DNA from 2 places in the Marinococcus sp. LNHM4E3-1 genome. Region 2 is predicted to be linked to the other one. Evidence: a T-box and tRNA genes for the amino acid it is inferred to sense, from the RefSeq annotation. Region 2 holds a T-box; the other holds one or more tRNA genes.
What was found. A T-box is a leader RNA that pairs with one kind of tRNA and senses whether it is charged. The one in region 2 lies ahead of pheS (phenylalanine--tRNA ligase subunit alpha), so its partner is inferred to be a tRNA-Phe.
Positions count from the first base shown of each region.

Region 1 (7,271 bases), on a different contig from region 2:
GCCGTGGTTGATAGACTATCTAAGGGATTTTCTCCATAATAAAATAAGAATATGAAAACTTTAGATGAAGCCAAGTGAACGTTATTGGATAAGCAAGAAAAATATGCCTAAGGTGCCGGCAGGAGAGATTGTGGAGGTGGACGCTGTGTCGTCAATAGTAATTGTAGGAACTCAGTGGGGAGACGAAGGAAAAGGAAAAGTAACGGATTACTTATCAGAAAATGCGGAGGTTGTGGCCCGTTACCAGGGTGGAAATAACGCTGGTCATACGATTGTCTTCGGAGGAACTAAATACAAGCTTCATTTAATTCCGTCCGGAATTTTTTATGATAATAAAACATGTGTCATCGGAAACGGAATGGTTATTGATCCGAAAGCGCTCGTTGAAGAGCTGGAATATCTGCATGAGCGCGGCGTTGATACAAGCAACCTGCGTATCAGCAACCGTGCCCACGTTATTCTTCCTTACCATCTGCGTCTCGATGCCGTGGAAGAAGACAGCAAAGGCACAAATAAAATTGGAACGACCCGTAAAGGCATTGGCCCGGCTTATATGGATAAAGCTGCCCGCGTAGGCATCCGTATTGCTGACCTTCTGGATAAAGATGAATTCCGGGAAAAACTGTCGCGGAATTTGAAAGAAAAGAACCGTCTGCTCGAAAGAATGTATGACGCAGAAGGGTTTGAGCTTGAAGATATTCTGGATGAATACTATGAGTATGGCCAGTTCTTTGCGAAGTATGTCTGTGATACATCGGTAGAGTTGAATGAAGCGATCGATAAAGGCCGCCGGGTGCTGTTTGAAGGTGCGCAGGGCGTGATGCTTGATATCGACCAGGGCACGTATCCCTTTGTCACTTCCTCAAATCCTATCGCCGGCGGCGTAACTAACGGTTCGGGAGTAGGACCGTCCAAAATTCAGCACGTGGTGGGCGTTTCCAAAGCATACACGACCCGCGTTGGCGACGGCCCGTTTCCAACAGAGCTGTCTGACGAAACCGGGGACCAGATTCGTGAAGTCGGAAACGAATACGGGACCACTACCGGCCGGCCCCGCCGTGTCGGCTGGTTCGACAGCGTAGTCGTGCGTCATGCCCGCAGGGTGAGTGGGATCACCGATTTATCTTTAAATTCCATTGATGTTTTGACCGGTATTGAAACGCTCAAAATATGCAAGGCCTATAAGTACCGGGGAGAGATTATGGAAGAATTCCCTGCGAGCCTGAAGGTACTTGCAGAGTGCGAGCCGATTTATGAAGAGCTGCCGGGCTGGACAGAAGACATCACCGGTGCTTCGTCGCTCGGGGATCTTCCGGTAAATGCCCGTCATTACATTGAACGTATTTCCCAGCTGACCAACATTCCTATCAGCATTTTCTCAGTAGGCCCGGACCGGAATCAGACAAATATGGTCCGCGGTGTATGGGCTATCCAATAAAAACCACTAAGCATCTGCCATAGAGGCGGATGCTTTTTTCAACGAATCACTTTTTTCATGCAAAACTAGTTGAAATTGCATCTGTGACGTGATAATATTACTCATGTTGTCGTTATCCACAGCGACAATTTCTTCATATTAGGAGCCATTAGCTCAGTTGGTAGAGCATCTGACTTTTAATCAGAGGGTCGGAGGTTCGAATCCTCCATGGCTCACCATGAAAGGCCCGTTGGTCAAGTGGTTAAGACACCGCCCTTTCACGGCGGTAACACGGGTTCGAATCCCGTACGGGTCACCATTTTCTTATCAAGCAGAAAATGAACATCACTGAAACAAACGATAAGATTCGCAGTGTATTCCCCCTTACTCATTTTTGGAAAGAAGACACCAGAAGGTTGAGTTTGCCAGGGAGAGAGCAAAGGAACGTACAAAGCGTACGTGACTGCAGCGAACGAAAGCAGCAGACGATAAGATTCGCAGTGTATTCTTTTTAAAAAGGGCCTGTGGTGTAGTGGTTAACATGCCTGCCTGTCACGCAGGAGATCGCGGGTTCAAATCCCGTCAGGCCCGCCATTTTATTTTCTGATTTACTCATGGCCAGGCAGCTCAGTCGGTAGAGCAACAAGCGATACTTCTCCGAATGTTCTGCGAGTTGTCCGTCCCGAATTGCTTCATCGAATAAGCAAAGAATGAGGGTAAGGACAGTAGCCCTGGAAGCAAGAGCAGTATCTAAGCAAAATTATTTTTTTAGCATGGCTCGATAGCTCAGTCGGTAGAGCAGTGGACTGAAAATCCTCGTGTCGGCGGTTCGATTCCGTCTCGAGCCACCATTTTTATAAAATAACCAGCGCCTGGACATTGACGTCCAGGCGCTTTTTTCACAGGCTTTCGGCCTCGATAGGAACAGATAAAGAGCTGTGTTACAATGTGAAAGAGAATTGTAATCCTCTTAAATATTTTGCAATAAACATAAAGAGGCATACCTTTGCAGGATGTTACTACACATAGATGATTGAATTTATGCCTTTTCACATTTGAGGAATGGAGCGGTGGGAACATGGATGAGAAAATATTAGTAGTCGATGATGAACAGCCAATTGCTGATATATTAGAATTTAATCTTCAAAAAGAAGGGTTTCAGGTTGTTTGTGCATATGACGGCGACGAAGCTTTAGAAAAGGTGGATAATTTCGGTCCGGATCTGATTCTTCTTGACGTCATGCTTCCAAACAAGGACGGCATGGAAGTATGCAGAGAAGTCCGGAAGCGGTTTGATATGCCCATCATCATGTTAACTGCTAAAGACGGGGAAATCGATAAGGTGCTCGGTCTTGAACTTGGAGCAGATGACTATGTAACCAAACCGTTCAGCAACCGGGAGCTTCTGGCCAGAGTTAAAGCCAATCTTCGCAGGAAGCAGCCGGCAGCAGAAGAAGGCAGCACCGAGCCGCAGAATGCTATAAAAATCGGTGACCTTCTCGTAGACCCGGATGCTTATTTAGTAACAAAACGTGGGGAGCCGATAGACCTTACGCATCGGGAGTTTGAACTGGTTCTTTACCTTGGCCGCCATATCGGCCAGGTAATGACAAGAGAGCATCTTCTGCAGGCCGTGTGGGGCTATGATTACTTTGGGGACGTACGTACCGTGGACGTAACGGTGCGCCGTTTAAGAGAGAAAGTAGAAGACAATCCGAGCTTCCCTGAGTGGATTGTGACAAGACGTGGTGTTGGATACTACTTAAAACATCCAGAACAGGAGAAGTAATGTATGAAGATTATCGATTTTTTCAAATCGATTCATTTTAAACTCATTTTGATCTTCGTGCTGCTGATTTTTGTAGCGATGCAGTTCATTACCGTATTTTTCACGAGCGCTCTTGAAGACACGCTCGTGGAAAATTTTAATGATACGCTCGCCGAGCAGACCGATCTTCTGGAGTATAATGTGCAGGAAGAACTGACACAGAGTCGAGGAGAAGACGATAATACGGTTCAGGAGGATATCGACAGTTTATTAAGCCAATTTGCCAATTCAGGAGCAAATAATGATCCGGGACAGTCGAGTCCGGAAGCCAGGGTGATCGGCTCCAATCAGATTATTTTAGGCACGTCGAATATAAACGAGCAGGATATCGTCAATAACCAATCGAACGATGACCTTGTGCAGCGGGCGTTATTAGGGAATACGCTTGAAGAAGTGCGCTGGGACGCCGACAGCGGCCACAGGGTCAGCTTAATTGTGCGGCCGATCGAAGAAGACGGAGAAATTCTGGGTGTATTGTACGTGCGTTCCGACATGTCGAGCGTATACAGCCTGGTAAATGACATCAGCAGTATTTTAATTGCAGCGAGCATTATTGTGCTGATTTTAAACGCCATCCTTGGTATTTTGCTAGCCCGCACGATTACAAGACCTATCGCGGACATGCAGCGCCAGGCTAAAATTATGGGGGAAGGAGACTTTTCCCGCAGAGTCCGCGTGTACGGCAACGATGAAATCGGGCAGCTGGCCCATTCCTTTAACCAGCTGACGCTGAAACTAAAAGAGAGCCAGGCAAGCACCGAGGATGAAAGGAAGAAATTAAGCTCGGTTTTGACCCATATGACAGACGGGGTTATAGCCACTGATGAACTCGGGCGCATCATTTTGATGAACAAACGCGCTGAGCAGCTGTTAAACAAAAACAGCGACGAAATGGAAGGCACGTACATTACAGAAGCTCTGCATTTGTCTGAGACGCTGACATCGAGTGATCTGTATGATTATAATGAAGCGATTATGCTGGATTTCAGCAGCGAGGAACAGGATTTTCTGCTGCAGGCCAACTTTTCCATCGTGCGAAACGAAGACGGACCGGTTACTGGTCTGATTACCGTGCTTCATGATGTCACGGAGCAGGAAAAGATCGAAAGAGAGCGCCGGGAATTTGTATCAAATGTTTCTCACGAATTAAGAACTCCGCTGACTACGCTGAAGAGCTACATGGAAGCTCTCGAAGACGGAGCGATGCAGGATGAAAATCTGGGACCCCGCTTTTTACAGGTGACCCAGAACGAAACGGACCGAATGATCCGGCTCGTGAACGACCTGCTTCAGCTTTCGCGGATGGACAGTGACGAAATCAGCCTGGACTTTTTTACTGTGGACCTGTCTGAAATGATTAATCAGGTGATTGAACGCTTTGAAATGATTAACAAGGATAAAAATATTGCTTTCTATAAAGAAGTCCCTTCCTACCCGGTATACGTAGATATGGACAAAGACAGGATTTATCAAGTCTTTGATAACGTGCTTTCAAATGCCGTGAAGTACTCGCCGGATGGCGGGGAAATCAGTGTGCAGATGTTTACTCGTGCCGATGCTGTAGACGTGGAAATCAGCGATCAGGGTGTAGGCATTCCAAAAGAAAGCCAGCACCGTATTTTTGACCGGTTTTACCGGGTGGATAAAGCGAGAGCGAGAAACCTCGGGGGCACCGGACTGGGTCTTGCGATTGCCAAGGAATTTATCCATGCGCACGGCGGAAGAATTGCGGCTGACAGTGAATGGAAAAAAGGAACCACTATATTAATTACGCTGCCATATTCAGTGATTAATAAAGCGGAGGCTGGATCATGAAAGAAACAATCAAATCCTGGGTGTTAACGATTTTAGTAATAGGCAGTCTGCTTCTTACCTGGCAGAACTGGTCGTTTCAGCCCGAATATGATAGCGTCAATTCCTCTGAAACCGTACAGGAAACGACAGAAATAGCAGAGACCCGGGAAGCAGGTGAAATCGTCCGGCCGAATCAGGGAGTAGTGCGTTCAAATGGCAGAAGTGTTCTCATGACCGAGGACCAGGCTTCAACTGACCTGGACAAAGCCTTCCGGCAGCTCGAAGAGGCAAGCATCACAGAAACATCAGCGACTGACCTGGAGCATGATGAGCTGTACGAAAACGTCTCTTCAGCAGAATATTCGATGGAGCTTGTATTTCCGTCGTCGGTATCGTGGTCGATGATCAATGAACTGTTCAGCTTTGAGGATGAAAGCGATGAAGCATCCAGCATCCTGGATGGCTCGATTGACCGGATTATATTAACAGCTTCACCGGCAAGTGAAGAACTGAACGCTGCGTTTGTTTCCTACGATCAGGGTGTAGTTGTAAACAGCAACACCAGCCTGGATAAAAGCGATGTGGAGCACGAACGGTATCTCTCGGAATACGAAAACATGCTTACTTACAGTGCTGATGAAAACGGGTATGAAAAGCATATTTATATTCCCGAAGATCCGGGATCCCGGACGAATTATACCTATGCTTCCACGAGTTTATCAGCCAACAGCTTTCAGCAGGTGTTGCTGCCGGAAGGAAATGGACAAAACCTTCAGACGTACAACTATGATTCATCAGAAGTCATCACAGACGGCACGAGAGAGCTGCGGATTAATAATGCCGGGGATTACCTTCGTTATGCCAACCCAACCTATTCGGAGCAGACAGACGGTAATGATACAAGCAGCCTTGTTTCTTCCTTTGAGTTCGTGAACAATCATGCCGGCTGGTCGGATAATTACCAGTATTATGATTCCACCACCCTGGACGGAGAAACAACGGTTACCTTCAGAATGAATAAAGGCGGTCTGCCAGTCTTCCGGGACTCCAATGGCAGTGATTTTGCTTCCATTCAGGTGTCGAATGTAGGCACGCAGACAAGTGGGTATTCCCGGCCGCTGTTTGATTTGGAAAATAACCCGGTCAGGACCGGGGCTGCTGGTGTCTCCACCGATCTTCCCACCGGGGAAGAAACGCTCGATGCTGTACAGGAGCAGTGCAGTTCTTCGCTGATTGAAGATATACAAATCGGCTACAGCATTTCAAGAAACGGGGAAAATTCCGGCTATTATGACATGGAGCCCGGGTGGTTTGTCCGCTGCGATGGCAGCTGGTCTCCAGTGGATTTTGGCGGAGACGATAACGAAGAAGGAGGAGAATAAGATGGACTGGGCGAGAACAAAGACCATTTTTATTATTGTTTTCCTGCTTCTTAATACATTTTTGCTTTCGAGTTATTTAGAACAGCAGACCAATTACCAGGAAAGCTCTGCCTCCCAGACAGGCGGTGAGGAATCAGAACAGCGGCTCTATGGGTATCCAGAGGATGATCTGCCGGACCGGATTGAACAGCTTCATCTAGAAGCAAGCTACGTGGATTTTGAAGACGGGAGCCGCTCTCAAAAGGTAGAAGACAACTCAAACATTAGTGAAATTACGTATATATCAAACGAACGACTGATTGGAATGAGTGCTACGCTCGAGGAACCGGTGGAAATATCTGAAGCTAACCGGAACGAGGATCTGGCCTCCTTTTTAAGCGACTATGTCTGGAGTGCAGACGATTATGAACAGGGCCAGATGGATGAAGAGTTAAACAGGCAGTACTATTATCAGACGTTTGACGATAAGCAGATTTATAAACCGGAGACGTCTGCCCAGCTTGAGCTGGTGTTTAACGACCAGGACGAGATTGTGGGCTTCCGACAGTCGTATTTTGAGCTCGATGCCACTCCGGCAGACAGCACCATTCCTCCGGAGGATGCTATTGAAGCCCTGGGGAACCCGAGCAACGGTATTCTGCAGACAAACGATACGGTGAGCGATGTGAGCGTCGGTTACTTTAACCAGGTTACACCTCAGGGAGAAAACGTTTATTTATATACACCGATGTATATTGTGGAAGTAAACGGAGAATCGAGGTACCTGGTGAATGCCAGAACCCAGCGCGTCCAATCATGGGAGCAGGTAATGGAGAATAACGGCGAAGAGGATATCATGGTCGAACCGGAG
Region 1 is NZ_JBQLID010000003.1:131,839-139,109, forward strand. It holds gene ACTRXI_RS04335 (adenylosuccinate synthase) at 146-1,438, shown strand; tRNA gene ACTRXI_RS04340 (tRNA-Lys) at 1,581-1,656, shown strand; tRNA gene ACTRXI_RS04345 (tRNA-Glu) at 1,662-1,736, shown strand; tRNA gene ACTRXI_RS04350 (tRNA-Asp) at 1,936-2,011, shown strand; tRNA gene ACTRXI_RS04355 (tRNA-Phe) at 2,193-2,268, shown strand; gene yycF (response regulator YycF) at 2,496-3,206, shown strand; gene walK (cell wall metabolism sensor histidine kinase WalK) at 3,210-5,060, shown strand; gene ACTRXI_RS04370 (YycH family regulatory protein) at 5,057-6,421, shown strand; gene yycI (two-component system regulatory protein YycI) at 6,423-7,271, shown strand, end outside.
Region 1: it encodes a tRNA-Phe, which carries the amino acid that the T-box ahead of pheS (phenylalanine--tRNA ligase subunit alpha) is inferred to sense. The anticodon was not compared.

Region 2 (7,271 bases):
AAACACAGGGAAGTCAGCCTTCATTCTCTATTGGGCCGTCCATGTTCCCGGGGTCTGCCGGCATGATTTGCTCGTACCAGCCGGAAAGCCATGGGGTTTCATGTAATATAAAGCTGGCGACTGCCGAATTGTTTATTACCGGCTCAAGAGCCGGAAACGGCATCAGCATAGCTGCAGCCAGCACAACGAATAAAATTACGTACGTTTCGAGCACCCCAAGCACACCACCAAGCCAGTAATTAATCGTTCTAAGCACCGGAAGTCTGGCAATGCCGCCTGCTGCTCCGGTTAAAAAGCCGGCGATGATGCGGGTGCCGATAAACAAAAGAAGAAAGGCAATCGCATAATAAAACAAGCTGCGGGTATCAAAAGCAGCCAGGAACGTCCCCTCCGCCTGCTGGCCGAATGGGTAGGGGACCCATTGTTCTAAAAACTGCGCGACTTCTTCATAGAATAAAAACGCAACAATAAACGCTGCCACCAGACTGACAAGGCGAAGCAATTGAAGAACAAAGCCTCTTTGAAGCCCTGTAAAAAAGCTTCCGATTAAAATCACAACAAGCAGAACGTTTATTACTATTTCCATAGCCATTACCCTTCAGAATCTTTGTCCTTGTTTACTTCTTCTTTGAGTTTTATATAGTCATCCACTACGTTTAAAGCCGTCAATACCGCCAGGCGGGTCGTATCCAAATAAGGATTGTATGCTTTATACTCTTTCATTCTCTTATCTAAATAATTGGCGACCTGATTAATATGCGAGGGTTGTTCATCACCGACAATCGTGTACTGCTGGCCGTATATTGTAACCGTAGTGCGTTTTTTACTTTGATCATCAGCCACGTCTTCCGCCCCCTGTTCTTGAATGTGCCTTTTCCTTAATAGTAACAGAATAAAAAGGCTCTGAATATCTTTCCCTTTACAGGCCCTTTTTTAAACCGGGAGATGCCCGGCAGCTGTTTACTGCCTGAGCTCTGCCCCGGTTTTTTCTTCAAGCATGCGAAGCACCTGGTTGTGCGCGGAGCTGACCTCTTCATCGGTCAGTGTTCTTTCCGGATCCAGGTAGACCAGCGTGAACGCCAGGGATTTTTTGCCGGGCGTTAGATTCTCGCCCTGATAAACGTCAAACAGGGAGGTGCTGTAAAGCGTGCTTCCACCTGCGGACTCAATGACTTCTTTTACTTCAACTGCAGGCACATTTTCATCCACAACAATTGCAATATCACGGGTAGTGGAAGGGAAGCGCGGAAGCGTTTGATAACGAACCGGCGTTTCCACCGCCTGAAGCAGGGAGGTTAAATCAACCTGCAGGGCATACGTTTCGGCTATATCCCACTCACCAGCCGTTGTTGGGTGAATTTGGCCGACGTATCCCACCGTTTTTCCATCCAGCTGTATGTCTGCGGTACGGCCGGGGTGCATATCACTGTGCTCTGCCAAAGTGAACGAAGCACGGCTTTCTACGTGCAGCTCTTCAAGAATGCCTTCAGCAATTCCTTTCATCACGTAAAAGTCTGCATTTTTTGTTTCTCCCTGCCATAGGTGGCTTTCCCATCTTCCGCTTACTACCGCAGCAAGCATAATACGTTCTTCCGGCTGTACAGCAGCATTCTCTTCTTCGGAAAGAAACACCGAGCCCATTTCAAACAAAGCGATATCTTTCGTCTGGCGGTTGCGGTTATAGCTGACTCCTTCAAGAAGCTGAGGAATCAGGCTCTGCCGCAGTACTCTGCGGTCTTCGCTCATTGGCATGGTTACTTCCATCGTATACTTTTCCGGGTACAGCGTGAAACGGGAAGCTGAGCTGGCAGTCGTCAGGGAATAGGTGACAGCTTCACTCAGCCCGGCACTTTCCAAAAAACGGCGTACTGTCCGCTTTCTTTTCTGTTCGGCAGTCAGGCTTCCGGCCGTTGTAGCACCTTTAGGAAGTGTACTCGGAATGTCCTGATAGCCGTGCATCCGAGCGATTTCTTCAGCCACATCCTCTTCAATGCGGATATCCGGGCGGCGGCTTGGGATATATACTTCGATACTGCTCGTTTCCTTGTCGGCGGTCTGAAAGCCGAGACGTTCGAGAATACGGACCATTTCTGAACCGCTGAGCTCCATTCCAAGCAGCTGATTGATACGGCGATCACTCACCCGTACCCAGCGGCCGCCCGGCTCCCGGTGGTCCTCCTGCTCGATGCCCTGAAGCACAGTGGCGCCCGCATATTCAGCGAATAAATGCGCCGCCCGGTCTGCTGCCTGCTCCACTCTCTCCGTGTCGAGCCCCCGCTCATAACGGACACTTGCATCGCTTCGTATCCGCGTATCTTTAGACGCCTGGCGGATCAGGGACGGATGAAACAGGGCCGCTTCAAGCAGAATATTTGTTGTCTGGTCGCTCACCTCAGAGTGCTCTCCACCCATCACTCCTGCAAGGGCTGTCGGCTTTGTACCATTGGTTACGACCAGATGCTCCGTCGAAAGATGATGCTTATTACCGTCGAGCGTCTGTATTTCTTCGTCTTCGAATGCTCTTCGCACGAGCACTTCGTCGGAGCCGAAGGCGTCAAAATCAAACGCGTGCAGCGGCTGCCCGTATTCAAGCAGCACATAGTTGGTAATGTCCACGATGTTGCTGATCGGCCGGATGCCGGCAGCCATCAAGCGGTTCTGCATCCAGTACGGAGAAGGATTCACCTGAATGTTTTCCGCGACTCTCGCTCCGTAATAAGGAGTGTCTTCGCCGTTTTCGATTTTCACATTAACCGCTGCTGATGCAGGCTTTTCGCTTTCTTTTACCGAAGTCACAGGGAGCCGGACGGTCCGGTCCAGCTGAGCTGCCACTTCGTAGGCGACCCCGAGGATATTCAGGCAGTCGGCACGGTTTGGCGTAATATCCAGATCCATCACTGTATCGTCCCAGCCAAGAGCTTTTACCGCATCCGATCCCGTCTCCGGATCCTCGTCAAAAACGAAAATGCCTTCAGCCACATGCTTAGGCACCAGCTTGGCTTCCACGCCGAGCTCCTGGAGAGAACAAATCATGCCGTTGGACTGCTGGCCGCGGATTTCCGCTGCTTTAATTTCCATCCCCCCAGGCAGAACGGTGCCCGGCTTTGCCACTACGACCTTCTGTCCGGCTGCCACGTTGTCAGCACCGCAGATGATCTGTACTGTCTCTGCTCCCTGATGCACCTGGCAAATGTTTAAGTTATCCGCATCCGGATGCTTTTCGGCTTCGGTAACATACCCGACCACGCATCCCTCAATCGGTTCGGCACGCCGGTACAGAGCGTCCACCTCTACACCTCCTGTAGTCAGGCGATCGGCAATTTCTTCGGGGGTAATATCTTCAATATCCACATAATCTTTCAGCCATTTATATGAGATCAACATATCTGCATTCTCCTTCTATACTCGAGTGAATTGTTTTAAAAAGCGCATATCGTTCGTGTAAAAATGCCGGATATCATCAATGCCGTATTTCAGTAGGGAGAAGCGCTCTACTCCCATGCCAAAGGCAAAGCCGCTGTATACGTCCGGGTCAAAACCGCTCATTTCCAGCACGCGCGGATGCACCATCCCGCACCCGAGAACTTCAATCCACCCAGTATGCTTGCAGATGCGGCAGCCTTCCCCGGCGCAGATACCGCATGAAACATCGAGTTCTGCAGACGGCTCGGTAAAAGGGAAGTAGCTCGGGCGGAGACGAATTTCTCTTTCCTCTCCGAAATATTTTTTCACAAATGTTTCGAGCACCCCTTTTAAATCACTCATACGGATATTTTCGTCAACCATCAGCCCTTCGATCTGCATGAACTGGTGGGAGTGGGTAGCATCGTCATCGTCCCGGCGGTAGACCTTGCCCGGGCAGATGATTTTCACCGGCCCTTCGCCGTGGTGGCGTTCCATCGAGCGGGCCTGTACCGGCGACGTTTGTGTACGCAGCAGCAGATCACTGCTGACATAAAAAGAGTCCTGCATGTCACGGGCCGGATGATCTTTTGGCAGATTCATCGCTTCAAAGTTATAATAATCGGTTTCGACTTCCGGTCCTTCAGTCACTTCAAACCCCATACCGATAAAGATATCTTCAATTTCTTCCACAACGCTTGTCAGCGGGTGCTTCGCCCCTCGTTGGACCTTACGTCCCGGCAGTGTTACATCGAGCGTTTCTTTTTCAAGCTTTTCCTTTAATGCTTCGTCGGCAAGCGTTTTTGTTTTTTTCTCCAGACGCTCCTGAATAGCTTCCCGTACTTCGTTTCCTTTCTGGCCGACCACAGGACGCTCTTCCTTGGACAGCTGCCCCATCCCCCGGAGCACTTCCGTAATCGGACCCTTCTTCCCTAAGTATTTTACTCTCACCTGCTCTAATTCCTTTGTATCGCCAGCTTCTTCAATCTGCTGCAGCGCTTCCTGCTGCAGCTCCTCCAAGCGTTCTATCATATTCTGATTCCCTCCATTTTTATGCCAAATAAAAAGAGCCCTCTCCCTGAAAGGGACGAAGGCTCGCGGTACCACCCTTGTTAGCTGCAGTGCACAGCTCACTCTCCTGTAACGACAGGTTCCGGCACGCTTTTCTTCCACAGGGAATACTCCAGCGGCTGCTCCGAAGCGAATTCACAAATCCTTACTGCAAGGTATTTTCAGTCAGCGATACCTTTTCCCTGTTCAGCAGGAAGCGATGCTACTACTCTTCATCTGCGCATTTGTGTTTATATGTTTCAATATGAATTATTATAGAAAAAGCCTGGCCCGATTGCAACCATCACCAATCTGTCTGCTTCAAGTGATACAGCAGAATGCCGGCAGAAACTGCCGCATTTAACGATTCTGCCTGGCCCGGAATCGGAATGTACAGGTTCTGGTCGGTCCGCTCGAGCCATTTCTTTTGTACGCCGGCTCCTTCGTTGCCAATGATTAACGCAAAGTAAGGCTGCGGCTCAAGTGCCGAATACGACGTACCTTCATCAAGCGAAGTGCCAAAGCACGGAATGTCCGTTTCCTGCAGCCATTCCAGCCATTCACCCAGGTCCTCCTGCAGTACCGGGACATGAAACAGTGAGCCCTGGGTCGCCCGGACCACCTTTTCATTGTACGCATCCACCGTACCTGTGCCGAGAACGACTACCCCTTTTCCAAGCGCGTCAACCGTCCGGATAATTGTTCCCAGGTTACCTGGGTCCTGAATGCTGTCCACCAGCACGAAAAATGAATATCCACCGCTTCTTACATTAGAAAATTCAGGAATTCTGCATACAGCTACAATATTTTTCGGGGTTTCCGTCAAGCTTATTTCTTTCATTACGCTTTCTGTTACCTCTGTGGCCGGTGTTGGAATTTCATTAAAAACCTGCGGCCACTCTTTATGCTCTTCAATGAAAATTTCTTCAATCCAGGCCTCCGACCGGACGGCTTCTGTCAGCGCGTGGTCTCCCTCAATTAAAAAAAGCCCTGACCTTTCACGTTCCTTACGTTTATGAAGTTTTTTTATCTCTTTTACTTTCGGGTTTTTTGCCGATTCTATCCGCTTCACTTCGCTGTCTCCCCCAGTATTTTCTCTCATCGTAGCACACTTTGCCCCGCCGCAGAAAGAAAATAAACAGCCCTCCCGTCCCTCATGGACAGAAAGGCTGGTATTTTATGCTTCGTACGTTAACGAATCTACTGTGTCGCGGTCCAGACGCTTAGCAATTTCTACGATTAACTGCACGGCATGCTCAAAGTCATCCCGGTGCAGAATAGCCGCATGCGTATGGATATAGCGGGTCGGAATCGTAATGGCCATCGCCGGTACTCCTTCGCCGGACAGATGAATAGACCCTGCATCTGTGCCGCCGTTTGCCATCATGTCGAACTGAAAAGGAATTTCTTTCTCTTCAGCCACACCGACAACGAAATCACGCAGCCCTTTGTGTGCGATGACGGAGGCGTCCATCATAAGAAGCTGCGGGCCTTTGCCGATTTTCGCTCTGGCATCGTTACTTGTGACACCCGGCGTATCCCCGGCAATCCCTACATCGACAGCAAAGCCGATATCCGGCTGAATAAGGTTGGTTGCTGTTTTCGCTCCGCGCAGGCCGACTTCCTCCTGTACAGCACCGACGCCGTAAATTTCATTCGGATGGGATTCATTTTCGAGACGCTTCAGCACCTCAATCGCGATAGCACAGCCAATACGGTTGTCCCAGGCTTTTGCCATCAGCAGTTTTTCATTATTCATCACTTCAAAATCACATACCGGCACGACCGAATCTCCCGGACGCACGCCGAATGATTCTGCTTCTTCCTTGCTTGAAGCACCGATATCGATGAACATATCTTTAATTTCCATTGCTTTCTTGCGCTGCTCCGCCGGAAGAATATGCGGCGGCTTTGAGCCGATCACCCCGGTAATATTTCCTTTTCTCGTCATTACATTCACCCGCTGGGCGAGCATCACCTGGCTCCACCATCCCCCGAGGGTCTGGAATTTCAAAAAGCCATTCTCATCGATTCCCGATATCATAAAACCAATTTCGTCCAGATGTCCGGTAATCATTAATTTCGGACCGCCGGCCTGTCCGGTTTTTTTAGCAATCAGGCTTCCCAGCCGATCGGTGCTCATTTCATCGGCGTAAGGAGAAATATACTGGGTCATTACTTTTCTCGGTTCCTGTTCGTTCCCCGGAACGCCGTTTGCGTCCGTGAGGTCCTTTAGCATCTGCAATGTCGGGTCTAATTCTGCCATTTCGTGCTGCCTCCTTTATGTACGGTTGTTTTACACACACATGCAAAGGGAAAATATTATTAATGCTGCGGGCTAATATTCTCATCCATACAAGCGGTGTGGTGCGGGTTCTTCCATATTCAGTATAAAGAACTTTGCCGCAGGGCTCAAACATAATCTATCATACCCTGGTGCCTGTGAAACTTTTTAGCAGACTGTGCGTATATATTAGAAATGAGAAGGCTTATGTACGCTTAATCCGATAGATGCAGAGGAGGGTGTAAAGATTGGGTATTCTTTTACGAGTGCTGCTGTTGATCGCTCTTATTATTATCATATACTCGTTTTGGAGATACTGGAATAATTCTAGGAGAAAGCTGGAAGCAGCTCACCATAAAAAACAATTCTATCTGCTTGATGACCAGCAAAACGTGCGGAAAAATTTACTGGCGACCCATAAAGGCGTCATGTTTGAAGGCGAAAAATACGTAGGTACAACCGAAAAATCGTTTGAAGTCGTTACGATTTCGCTGTGGGTGATTGAAAGTGAGCATTTGCGCGGCTTCCAGCGCGA
Region 2 is NZ_JBQLID010000006.1:59,885-67,155, reverse strand. It holds gene ACTRXI_RS08115 (CvpA family protein) at 14-586, opposite strand; gene zapA (cell division protein ZapA) at 592-843, opposite strand; gene pheT (phenylalanine--tRNA ligase subunit beta) at 961-3,384, opposite strand; gene pheS (phenylalanine--tRNA ligase subunit alpha) at 3,400-4,434, opposite strand; T-box leader at 4,483-4,701, opposite strand; gene ACTRXI_RS08095 (TrmH family RNA methyltransferase) at 4,757-5,524, opposite strand; gene ACTRXI_RS08090 (M42 family metallopeptidase) at 5,630-6,718, opposite strand; gene ACTRXI_RS08085 (sigma-w pathway protein ysdB) at 6,985-7,271, shown strand, end outside.